4 regions of the Klebsiella sp. PK01 genome follow, and region 3 is predicted to be linked to each of the others. Evidence: predicted binding sites of a transcription regulator. Region 3 holds the regulator's gene; each other region holds the start of a gene.
What was found. The regulator CRP, encoded in region 3, controls carbon source genes, mostly activating them, when cyclic AMP is high. The targets are predictions, from matches to a motif close to ATGTGANNNNNNTCACAT.
Positions count from the first base shown of each region.

Region 1: the regulator CRP is predicted to act here: its motif matches at 1,301-1,318, upstream of focA (formate transporter FocA).
Region 2: the regulator CRP is predicted to act here: its motif matches at 1,701-1,718, upstream of AC22LX_RS08425 (YfcZ/YiiS family protein).
Region 4: the regulator CRP is predicted to act here: its motif matches at 1,482-1,499, upstream of drpB (cell division protein DrpB).

Region 1 is NZ_JBYEZM010000007.1:96,458-99,624, forward strand. It holds gene ycaO (30S ribosomal protein S12 methylthiotransferase accessory factor YcaO) at 1-996, shown strand, start outside; gene focA (formate transporter FocA) at 1,378-2,235, shown strand; gene pflB (formate C-acetyltransferase) at 2,287-3,167, shown strand, end outside.
Region 2 is NZ_JBYEZM010000002.1:682,336-685,502, forward strand. It holds gene fadI (acetyl-CoA C-acyltransferase FadI) at 1-1,152, opposite strand, end outside; gene AC22LX_RS08425 (YfcZ/YiiS family protein) at 1,312-1,596, opposite strand; gene fadL (long-chain fatty acid transporter FadL) at 1,968-3,167, shown strand, end outside.
Region 3 is NZ_JBYEZM010000005.1:469,462-472,628, forward strand. It holds gene AC22LX_RS18475 (YccS/YhfK family putative transporter) at 1-952, opposite strand, end outside; gene crp (cAMP-activated global transcriptional regulator CRP) at 1,003-1,635, opposite strand; gene AC22LX_RS18485 (OsmC family protein) at 1,940-2,344, shown strand; gene AC22LX_RS18490 (phosphoribulokinase) at 2,407-3,167, opposite strand, start outside.
Region 4 is NZ_JBYEZM010000002.1:328,198-331,364, reverse strand. It holds gene ompC (porin OmpC) at 1-1,003, opposite strand, end outside; gene drpB (cell division protein DrpB) at 1,550-1,831, shown strand; gene AC22LX_RS06855 (phosphohydrolase) at 1,874-2,569, shown strand; gene AC22LX_RS06850 (DNA cytosine methyltransferase) at 2,627-3,167, shown strand, end outside.

The DNA of each region.
Region 1 (3,167 bases), on a different contig from region 3:
CCGGTTATCTGCGTAGTCCTGTTTAACCCGGCTAACGGCACCTGCTTCGCCTCTTTCGGCGCCCATCCGGATTTCGGCGTGGCGCTGGAGCGTACTGTTACCGAACTGCTACAAGGCCGCAGTCTGAAAGATCTCGACGTCTTTACCCCTCCGACCTTTGATGACGAAGAAGTTGCCGAGCACGCCAACCTGGAAACTCACTTCATTGATTCCAGCGGCCTGATCTCCTGGGATATGTTTAAACAGGATGCCGACTATCCGTTCGTTGACTGGAATTTCTCCGGCACCACTGAAGAAGAGTTCGCCACCCTGATGGCTATCTTCAAAGCCGAAGATAAAGAAGTCTATATCGCCGACTACGAACATCTGAGCGTCTACGCCTGCCGGATCATCGTTCCGGGGATGTCCGATATTTATCCGGCGGAAGACCTGTGGCTCGCTAATAACAGCATGGGCGCACACCTGCGCGACACTATTCTCTCCCTGCCGGGTAGCGAGTGGGAAAAAGAAGATTATCTGGCGCTCATCGAGCAAATGGACGATGAAGGACTTGATGATTTCACGCGCGTCCGCGAACTATTAGGCCTGGCAACCGGCAAAGACAATGGCTGGTATACCCTGCGTATCGGCGAGCTGAAAGCGATGCTGGCCTTGGCCGGCGGCGACCTTGAACAGGCGTTGATTTGGACAGAGTGGACCATGGAATTCAATGCCTCCATCTTCAGCCCTGAGCGCGCCAACTATTATCGCTGCCTGCAAACGCTGCTGTTGCTTAGCCAGGAAGAAGAGCGCCAGCCGCTGCAGTACCTGAATGCCTTCATCCGTATGTATGGCGCGGATGCTGTGGAAGCCGCTAGCGCCGCCCTGAGCGGAGAGGCGCCATTCTATGGCCTTCAGGCGGTCGATAACGATCTGCGCGCTTTCCCGGCACATCAGTCTTTACTGAAGGCCTACGAAAAGCTGCAGCGGGCAAAAGCGGCCTTCTGGGCCAAATAACCCATTAGGGGTAAACCATAACGTTACGGGGCCGCCAGCGGCTCCGTTTTTTTATGATTTGCTCCAAAACCACGCCATTTTGTAGGTGCAAAGTTAACTATAAGTAAAATCCAAACATTGATGATATTTAGATTGTTAATTTTAATAAAAATACTCCATTTTAATTAACCGTAAACAATGGTCACTCATGGAAATTTTCAACATTATTTGCAAATATTAAAATTTAGTTTTTCATTAAAAATCAAAAAGATAAAGCCACAACAGGCTAATTCCACACGCAAAATGGGCCTATGACTCCGGTAGGATATGATCTACATCAAATTCCCTTCTATAATGCTTTGTTAGTATCACACCGCCAACTTATATAAAGAGAGAGTTAGTGTGAAAGCTGACAACCCTTTTGATCTTTTACTCCCTGCCGCGATGGCGAAAGTCGCCGAAGAAGCAGGTGTCTATAAAGCGACGAAACATCCGCTGAAGACGTTTTATCTGGCGATTACCGCAGGTGTCTTCATCTCCATCGCTTTTGTGTTTTATATCACGGCGACCACCGGTACTGCCGCAATGCCTTTCGGGATTGCCAAACTTATCGGCGGGGTATGCTTCTCACTAGGTCTGATTCTTTGCGTCATCTGCGGTGCTGACCTTTTCACCTCGACCGTACTGATCGTCGTGGCGAAAGCCAGCGGGCGTATTACCTGGGGTCAGCTGGCAAAAAACTGGCTTAACGTCTATGTTGGAAACCTGATCGGCGCGCTGCTGTTTGTACTGTTAATGTGGTTATCAGGCGAATATATGACTGCCAACGGCGGCTGGGGCTTAAATGTTCTGCAAACTGCAGACCACAAAATGCACCACACGTTTATTGAAGCCGTCTGCCTGGGTATCCTGGCTAACCTGATGGTGTGTCTGGCAGTCTGGATGAGCTACTCCGGCCGCAGCCTGATGGACAAAGCGATGATCATGGTGTTGCCGGTTGCGATGTTTGTCGCCAGCGGCTTTGAACACAGCATCGCTAATATGTTTATGATCCCGATGGGTATCGTAATTCGCAACTTTGCAAGCCCGGAATTCTGGACCGCTATCGGTTCAACTCCGGAGAGTTTTTCTCACTTAACCGTTATGAACTTCATCACTGATAACCTGATTCCAGTCACTATCGGAAACATCATCGGCGGTGGTTTGTTGGTTGGGTTGACATACTGGGTCATTTACCTGCGTGGCGACGATCATCATTAATGGTTGTCTCAGGCAGTAAATAAAAAATCCACTTAAGAAGGTAGGTGTTACATGTCCGAGCTTAATGAAAAGTTAGCCACAGCCTGGGAAGGTTTTGCGAAAGGTGACTGGCAGAACGAAGTCAACGTACGTGACTTTATCCAGAAAAACTACACCCCATATGAAGGTGACGAATCCTTCCTGGCTGGCGCAACTGATGCGACCACCAAGCTGTGGGACAGCGTAATGGAAGGCGTTAAACAGGAAAACCGCACTCACGCGCCTGTTGATTTCGACACTTCCCTCGCATCCACCATCACTTCTCACGACGCGGGCTACATCGAGAAAGCGCTCGAGAAAATCGTTGGTCTGCAAACTGAAGCCCCGCTGAAACGTGCGATTATCCCGTTCGGCGGTATCAAAATGGTTGAAGGTTCCTGCAAAGCGTACAATCGCGAACTGGACCCGATGCTGAAAAAAATCTTCACCGAGTACCGTAAAACTCACAACCAGGGCGTTTTCGACGTATATACCCCGGACATCCTGCGCTGCCGTAAATCCGGCGTACTGACCGGTCTGCCGGATGCTTACGGCCGTGGTCGTATCATCGGTGACTATCGTCGCGTTGCGCTGTACGGTATCGACTTCCTGATGAAAGACAAATTCGCCCAGTTCAACTCGCTGCAGGCGAAACTGGAAAGCGGCGAAGATCTGGAAGCAACCATCCGTCTGCGTGAAGAAATTGCTGAACAGCATCGCGCGCTGGGTCAGATCAAAGAGATGGCGGCTAAATATGGCTACGACATCTCCGGTCCGGCGACTACCGCTCAGGAAGCTATTCAGTGGACCTACTTCGGTTACCTGGCCGCCGTTAAATCTCAGAACGGCGCGGCAATGTCCTTCGGTCGTACTTCCAGCTTCCTGGATATCTACATCGAACGTGACCTGCAGGC
Region 2 (3,167 bases), on a different contig from region 3:
CAGCACATTGAACTTGCTGGCATCGACTTCCCCGGTCGCCTGCGCGCGGCCCAGAACTTCCCGGGCGAAACGATTGCTGGCTAAACATTGTAAATTCGCCAACGTCTGCGCCGCGAAAGCCTCATGCATATCAATCAGCGTGAGGTCTGCAAGGGTAATTCCGGCCCTGTCGAGCGCCAGGGGAGTCGCCCACGCAGGGCCCAGCAGCATATCCTGCCAGACATCAATAGCGGTGAAAGCGTAGCTACGCAGATAGCCCAGCGGCGTTAACCCCAACTCTTTGGCCCGGGATTCGGTCATCATGATCACCGCGGCGGCGCCGTCGGTAAGCGGCGTACTGTTTGCTGCCGTCACGCTGCCGTGTTTACGATCGAACGCCGGACGTAACTTCTGGTAATCCGCGAGGGTTGAATTTTTACGAATATTGTTGTCCTGTTCCAGCGGCTCGCGATAAGGCGGCACATAGGCCGTCATCACTTCACTGGCCAATTTGCCCTCTTCCCAGGCGCGGGCGGCAAGCTGATGCGAGCGCAGCGCCAGCGCGTCCTGATCTTCACGGCTGATGCCCCAGGTTTTCGCCATCTGCTCAGCGGTGTCGCCCATCCGCAGGCCGGTTGAGTATTCCGCGACAGCTGGCGGCACCGGTAAAAGATCGCGCAGGCGCAGGCGGGAAAAGAGTTTTAGCCGTTGACCAAGGGTACGCGCTTTATTGGCATCCACCAGGGTGCGGGCCAGTTTTTTACTCACGCCGATGGGGAGAACGGAAGAGGAATCCGCGCCGCCGGCAATGCCCGCGCGGATCGTGCCGGCCATCAGGCTTTCGGCAATATTGGCTACCGCCTGAAAACTGGTGGCGCAGGCGCGACTAACACTATAGGCGTCGGTATGCACATTCATGCCGGTACCGAGCACGATTTCACGAGCAATATTAGGCGCTTCCGGCATCTGCACAACCTGGCCAAAGACCAGCTGTTCAATCACTTCCGGGGGAACTTCACTGCGCGCCAGCATTTCGCCGACGACCATTTTACCCAGATCAACGGCCGGAACGCCGTGATACGCCGTCGCCTGACGGGCAAATGGGGTACGTAAACCGCTGACAATGGCAATGCGATCGCCCTGACGGGTGATAAGCGGTAATGCCTGACTCATAACACTCCCCTGTTAACCGATAAAACCAAGTGGTCTGACCTGATAACTAGTCTTAACTAATTTTTTACATTAAGCCAATCGGGGAAGAGAAAAAGTGGGAGCCAAAACACATTGAATAGAAAAGATAACGCCTCAGGAAAGAGGCGTTAAGAGAGAGGATTAACGTAACCCCAGCTGGAAGATCAGCGATTCCGCTTCGCAGCTAAAAACAAAATCGATATTCAGCTGCACGCCGCCGTCAACATCGGTGAACGTCGAGTTAATTTTGCACGGTTCAGACTCAACATTGCGGGCTTTTTCGCTCAGCGCGGCGAGCGTCGCTTCCGCTTCAGCGCGGTTGGCAAACACGCGGCTGTAGGAGGCGGTGCAGTCGGTGTTGTCCACAATGGTGCCAACATCCATACAGCAGCAAACTGGGGTTTCATCAGCGCTACATTTACTCATCGTAGATTTCCTCTGTATATGCACCTTTGGTGCCAGACAAATAATGCGCCTATTTTACGCCCGCCCCCGGCCGCCCTCCAGTTGTTAATAGCAAGAAAACGGTTAAGTGACAGAAATCACACTTAAAAATGATCCAAAACAAAAATGCCCCACTTTGGGCATGACGCACCGGGGCAATTTTGCCAGCTGGATCGCGTTTCTGTTATCACAATTGAAAAATCTCATAAACAAACTTGCAACAACTCATCTGGTCAGACCTATACTCAGGCCACTGGTCTGATTTCTCTGTCGTAAAGCAGACCCTACACTTCGCGCTTCTGTTACGGCATGTAACATAGTTTAAATAAAAATAACTCAATGAGGTTATGGGCATGAGCCAGAAAACCCGCTTTACCCAATCTGCCCTTGCAGTGGCTGTAGCACTTGTTTCAACCCAAGCCTGGTCCGCAGGATTCCAGTTAAATGAATTCTCCTCTTCCGGTCTTGGTCGTGCCTATTCCGGTGAAGGGGCAATCGCTGACGATGCGGGCAACGCCAGCCGTAACCCCGCGTTAATCATGATGTTTGACCGCCCGACGATGTCGGCAGGCGCCGTCTTCGTCGACCCGGACGTTAATGTTTCTGGTACCTCGCCTACCGGTAAAAGTCTGAATGCAGACAATATTGCCCCAACGGCATGGGTACCAAACTTCCACTTTGTTTCGCCAATAAACGAGCAGTTTGGTTGGGGCGCATCTATTACCTCTAACTATGGTCTCGCGACTGAGTTTGCTGATGACTATGCTGCCGGCAGTATGGGTGGCAAAACCGATCTCACCACCGTTAACCTCAATTTAAGCGGCGCCTATCGCCTGAACAGCAACTGGAGCTTTGGTTTAGGGTTTGATGCGGTGTATGCGAAAGCGAAAATCGAACGCTACGCAGGTGATTTAGGACAAATCGTTGCCGGTTCCGGCAAGCTGCCTCCAGCGCTAGCGGGCCGGGTCTCCCAGATCCCTGCAGACACTCAGATTGCGCATTTGAACGGCAACGAATGGGGCTTCGGCTGGAACGCCGGTATCCTGTATGAGCTGGACAAAAACAACCGCTACGGTTTCACCTACCGCTCTGAAGTTAAAATCGACTTTGATGGCAACTATAAGAGCGATCTGCCGTCCGCGTATAACCAGATCCTCGGCAACTTCGGTCTACCGGCCGGTACCGATGGCCGTACCACTAACGGCGCGCTGACTCTCAATCTGCCAGAAATGTGGGAGCTGTCGGGTTATAACCGCGTCGCGCCGCAGTGGGCAGTGCACTATAGCCTGACCTACACCAGCTGGAGCCAGTTCCAGGAGCTGAAGGCCACCGGCAGCAATGGTCAGACGCTGTTCTATAAAGATGAAGGCTTTAAAGATGCTTATCGCATCGCGCTGGGTACCACCTATTACTATGACGATAACTGGACCTTCCGTACCGGTATCGCCTTCGATGATAGCCCGATTCCGGCTGGCACCCGCTCCATCTCTATCCCGGATCAGGATCGCCTGTGGCTGAGCGCCGGTACCACCTACGCGTTCAATAAAGATGCT
Region 3 (3,167 bases):
CGCAGAACTGGCCTACCGGGTTATCGGGATGCTGATAAGCGATTTTTTCCAGCGCGCCGATTTGCTTATCCATCTGGAAGCGACGCGGGTAGCGGTGGTAGAGAATATCATCCGCCAGCACCCGCAGACGCGCGGCGACGGTCTGCGCGTTCCAGCGGATAACCGCTTCCGCATGGCTGCGCTCCACCAGTTTTTGTACCTCTTCCGGCTGGTGCAGGCTCACTGAAATATGTTCCTGCAGATCCAGCCCAACCTGGAACGCGCGCAGCAGGCGCTTATGATCGCTACGCTGGTTGGCGGCTAACATATGCATCTGCTGGTAGCATTGGGTAATTAAATCGACCACCTTCTGCTGGCGGGTAAGCAGCGGCGGCAGGGAGGTCGTCGGGTCAGTGTGCTGCGTCAGGAGGCTATATTTGGCCTCGCAATAATTAGCCAGTTCGCGGTAAAGCAGGCTTAACGACTCGCGCAGCGGCTGCTCCCGCCAGAGCCAAAACCAGAACCAGTTAAAGAGTCCGTACCACAAGGTTCCCAGCGCATAGATAAGCAGCGGCTCCCAGATGGGCATATTGCCGGCCAGGCTTAAGGTAAAAATGGCGGCGATAAGCGATGCCGGCAACAGGCGAGCGTGCAGCGAACTGATTTCCGCCGTCACGCCGAGAATCAGCGCCAGCGCGCTGAGGATAAGCGGCAACGGGATGTCCCGCGCCAGAAGCAATTGCACAATCAGGCTGCTGCCGGCAAACAGGCAGCCGCCAACGATCAGGCGTTTGAAAAAGCGTTTATGCGGGGTGTCGAGACCGGCGATATTGCAACAGGCGGGAACTAACGAGAACAGCAACCCTTGCTGCAGATGGCCGAGCAGAAGCCCGATGGCCACAGGTAGACACAGCACCAGCGTTTGCCGCAGTGCGTAGTTGACTTCCGGGTGGTAAATCAGCCTGCGCCACATGGGAGAAACAAAAACGGCGTACTGCGCGGAGCAATACGCCGTTTAGCGACTTAACGGGTACCGTAGACGACGATAGTTTTACCGTGTGCGGAGATCAGATTTTGATCTTCCAGCATCTTCAGAATACGGCCAACCGTCTCACGAGAACAGCCGACGATCTGGCCAATTTCCTGGCGGGTGATTTTGATCTGCATCCCGTCCGGGTGGGTCATGGCATCAGGCTGTTTCGCCAGATTCAGTAAGGTCTGAGCGATACGGCCCGTCACGTCGAGGAAAGCAAGGTTACCGACTTTCTCGGAAGTGACCTGCAGACGACGCGCCATCTGCGAAGAGAGGCGCATCAGGATGTCCGGGTTCACCTGGATTAACTGACGGAATTTTTTGTAAGAGATCTCGGCCACTTCACATGCGGTTTTCGCACGTACCCAGGCACTACGTTCCTGACCTTCTTCAAACAGGCCTAATTCACCGATGAAATCGCCCTGGTTGAGGTAAGAGAGGATCATCTCTTTACCTTCTTCATCCTTGATGAGTACAGCCACGGAGCCTTTTACGATGTAGTAAAGCGTTTCCGCTTTCTCACCCTGGTGAATCAGCGTGCTCTTTGATGGGTACTTATGAATGTGGCAATGAGACAAGAACCATTCAAGGGTAGGGTCTGTTTGCGGTTTGCCAAGCACCATGCGCGGTTATCCTCTGTTATAAGCTATCTCCGGACGCCGACACTACACGGCATCCGGGCATGCAATCGTATTTTTCCCTATGCCTGGGAAGCTGGCTGCTCAATTTATGCAGCCTGTAATGTGAACTCCTCAGCATACATGCGGTACATCAATGTATTACTGTAGCATCCAGACTGTTTTAGCATAGCTTTCACCGCATGTCTCCTGGTGTCTCGCTTCAGCATGACCCAGGTCGCCTTCCGTTGCGAGATTTGTTATGTGCGCGTAATCTGTCAGGAAAATTGCAACAGCGGAGTTAAATTTTATGCAAGCGCGTGTGAAATGGGTGGAAGGTCTAACCTTCATCGGTGAGTCGGCCTCCGGCCACCAGATTTTAATGGATGGCAACTCCGGGGACAAAGCGCCCAGCCCGATGGAAATGGTGCTGATGGCGGCGGGCGGCTGTAGCGCAATTGACGTGGTGTCTATCCTGCAAAAAGGGCGTCAAAACGTCACCAACTGCGAAGTGAAGCTGACCTCTGAACGCCGTGAAGAGGCGCCGCGCCTGTTCACCCATATCAATCTGCACTTTATCGTCACCGGTAAAGAGCTGAAGGATGCGGCGGTGTCCCGTGCGGTGGATTTATCCGCGGAGAAGTACTGCTCGGTGGCGCTGATGCTGGAAAAGGCCGTCAACATCACCCACTCTTACGAAGTGATCGAAGCCTGAGACGAATTGACGTAGCGGGACACTAACCCCGGCAGCACGGCGACCGGGGTTTTATTTTGCCCTTAACTAATGGTTTTGCCTTCCATCAAGCGCTCGACCAGCGGCGCCATAATGAGCTCCATCGCCAGCCCCATCTTACCGCCTGGCACCACCAGGGTGTTCATATGCGAGATAAACGACCCCTGTAGCATCGCCAACAGCCAGGGGTAATCAATCCCCTGCAAATTGCGAAAGTGAATCACCACGAAGCTTTCGTCGAGCGATGGAATGCCTTTGGCGGCAAACGGATTCGAGGTATCGACCGTCGGCACACGCTGGAAGTTGATATGGGTGCGTGAGAACTGCGGGGTGATGAAATTGATATAGTCTTCCATCGAACGCACCACCGAGTCCATCACCGCTTCGCGCGAATGGCCGCGTTCGCTGGTATCGCGAATGAGCTTCTGGATCCATTCAAGGTTGACGATCGGCACCACGCCGACCAGCAGGTCGACATGTTTCGCCACGTCATGCTGCGGCGTCACCACGCCGCCGTGCAGCCCTTCATAAAACAACACGTCGGTCGGTTCAGGCAGCGGTTGCCATGGGGTAAAGGTGCCGGGAACCTGATTCCAGGGAACCGCTTCATCGTAGGTATGGAGGTATTTGCGCGACTGGCCCTTGCCGAATTCGCCGTACTCTAAAAAGGTGCGTTCAAGCAGGCTGAAGTCATTGGCTTCCGGGCCAAAGTAGCTGATGTGTTTGCCCTGATCGCGCGCCTTGCGGATCGCCATGTCCATTTCCGGGCGAGTATAGCGATGGAAGCTATCCCCTTCGACCTCCG
Region 4 (3,167 bases), on a different contig from region 3:
TACCCACATCAACGTATTTAACCAGGTCTTTGTCGCCGCTGTTGTACAGGTCTTTACCTTTAGATTGCAGATAAGCGACGGATGGACGCAGCGGTAAACCGAAATCGTCGAACTGATACTGGGCAACAACTTCGAAGTTCTGCGTCTTGTTGGCAATACCGCCGCCAAGATTGCTGGTGGATTTACCGAAGGAAGTCATGTTGCGGGTTTCCGCGTACATTGCGGCCAGGTAGATGTTGTTAGCATCGTATTTCGCGCCCACGGTCCAGGCATCGGCTTTATCGCCGCCGGCGTAAGCGCTGTTGGCCGCTGCGGCCACCTGATTGTTGGTACGGTCAGAAGAAGCATACGCCGCGCCGAAGCTGATGCCCATGCCGAGATCGTAGGAAGAGGAGATACCGAAACCGTCGCCATTTTCACGGGCCAGTTTACGATCACCGCCGTTATTGGTGCCTTCGCCGGAGCCAGCGTTTTCGTTATTACCCTGATACTGCAGAGCAAAGCTCAGACCATCAACCAGGCCGAAGAAATCGCTGTTACGATAGGTCGCCACGCCGTTGGTACGGCCAAGCATGAAGACGTCAGTTTGGGTGTAGCTGTCGCCGCCGAATTCCGGCAGTACGTCGGTCCACGCTTCGACATCATAGATAACGCCGTAGTTACGGCCGTAGTCCAGAGAACCGTAGTCAGCAAATTTCAGACCCGCGAAGCCCAGACGGGTCCAGGAGTTAGCGCCTTCACCTTCAGTGGTGTTCGCCTGAATATTGTATTCCCACTGGCCGTAGCCGGTCAGCTGATCGTTGATCTGCGTTTCGCCTTTCACGCCTAAACGCGCGTAGGTTTGGTCGCCATCTTCAGAAGCATCGTCAGAGAAATAGTGCAGACCGTCAACTTTTCCGTAGAGGTCAAGCTTGTTGCCGTTTTTGTTATAAATTTCCGCAGAGTGCGCCGCGCCTGCTGCTAATAACGCCGGCAGCATAATAGCCAATACTTTTCTTTTCATTATGTATTCCCTTTAATCATAATTAATATGAATTGTCTAATTCCCTGTGGAATGACGAATTGATACTAGCCGCTTAAGTTCATTTTTAATTAAATAAAAAATGTAATAAAAGTATATTAAAATATTTCAAAATATTTATTTTATATTCAATATATGTATTTTTTATTCTTTAGGTGATTAATATTTCTGTGGTTTATTGGTGTTTTATTTTCCTTGTTGATATTAATGTTTTTTAAATTACCCATTGAAATGACATTTGCACTGTAAATAATATAAAGCATGACAGGTTATATATTGATAGATTACATTTGGAATAATGTTATTTTATAATTAATGGCGCTACATTTCATCAAATCGTCTTATTTAAAAACATGACCACATCCATAGTATATAGGGAGCGCCCCAATCCTGCGTTCGCGGGTGGCCGAAAGCGCTTAGCACCATACTCATGCTTCCAGATAAGCACGATAATTGTATAATGTGACGCGCATCACAATTGTGTGATTGGAGATCATGCGCAGTGGTTGAAGTATGGAGAAGGATTTAATGGACACTAAAGCGAAACGGAGCCCCGGCGGAAAGCTGGCGTTATGGGCTTTTTACGCCTTTTGCGGTTACTTTGTATGGGCGATGGTGCGGTACTGGTGGATAGTGGGGCGTATTCAAAGCATTCCCGGCGCCAGCATTGATGGTGAATTGGGTTCAACGGCAGGCAAATGGATTGGCGCGCTACTGGGTTTCTTGGTGCTGGGAGGTGTGGGGTCCATCCTTGGGGCGATAGCCTGGTACACGCGTCCCCAAATTCAGGGACATGAACAGCACGATTAAAGTTGCTATGCTCACAGCGGGTCCAGGCATCAGGAAAAGCTCATGTTATTAGCTGAATGGCAACAACGATTTGAAAACTGGTTAAATGCGCATCATGCGCAGGAAGATGCGGCTCATGATATATCTCACTTTCGCCGTGTCTGGAGTACCGCGCAGCAACTGGTCGGCGATAGCGACGCTGACCAGTTGGTTATCCTGACGGCCTGCTACTTTCACGATATTGTCAGCCTGGCTAAAAATCACCCTCAACGTCATCAGTCCTCACGGATGGCGGCAGAAAAAACGCGGTCTATCCTGCAAAGCGCTTTCCCCGACTTTCCCGCCGACCGTTATCCTGCGGTTATGCATGCTATTGAAGCGCATAGCTTTAGTGCGGCTATATTACCGCAAAGCGTAGAGGCGAAAATTGTGCAAGATGCAGATCGTCTGGAGGCTCTGGGCGCGATTGGCCTGGCTCGTGTCTTTGCCGTTTCCGGCGCGTTGAACACTATTTTGTTTGATGCTGACGACCCCTTTGCTGACCAGCGCGATCTTGATGACAAGAAATATGCCCTCGACCATTTTCAGAGTAAATTGCTACGCCTGCCTGAGACCATGCAAACGGAGCAGGGGAGAGCGCTGGCGGTGCATAATGCCCAATTTCTGGTGCAATTTATGGCGAAGCTGAGCGCCGAACTGCGCGGCAACCCTCTGTCGTTGGATGAGGCGGTTTTGCGCCGCTTTGCGCCTGCGGTTTAAATCCGTTGCGACTATTTGTGGTACTCTCTGCAAAAATTGTCCGTGCTGGTTGAGGTTATGCCGCAAAATTTACCAAAAGAAAAGCTCCTGTCTGAGCCGGCAGGGGAACACGCGCAGGCGTTATTGCGCCAGCTGATGACGATATATGATGTCAAAACCCTGGTTGCACAGCTGGTTGCTGTTGGCGATCAGCACTGGAGCCCGGCGATACTCAAACGGGTGGCGACGGTGAGCCGTGCGGCGAGCAGGTTGACGAACGCGGAGTGTGCGCATCTGGCGAGCCTTTTACCGATTCCGCCGCGCCATCATCCCGACTATGCGTTTCGTTTTATCGATCTCTTCGCCGGCATCGGCGGCATTCGCCACGGCTTTGAAGCTATTGGCGGGCAGTGCGTATTTACCAGCGAGTGGAATAAACACGCTGTACGTACCTATAAAGCTAACTGGTATTGCGATCCACAGGAGCACAGCTTTAACGCCGATATCCGCGAAATCACTCTCAGCCAGCGCAGCGATATCAGTGATGAAGAGGCGGCGAAGTCTATCCGCGAGGCGATCCCGCAACATGATGTGCTGCTGGCGGGCTTCCCTTGCCAGC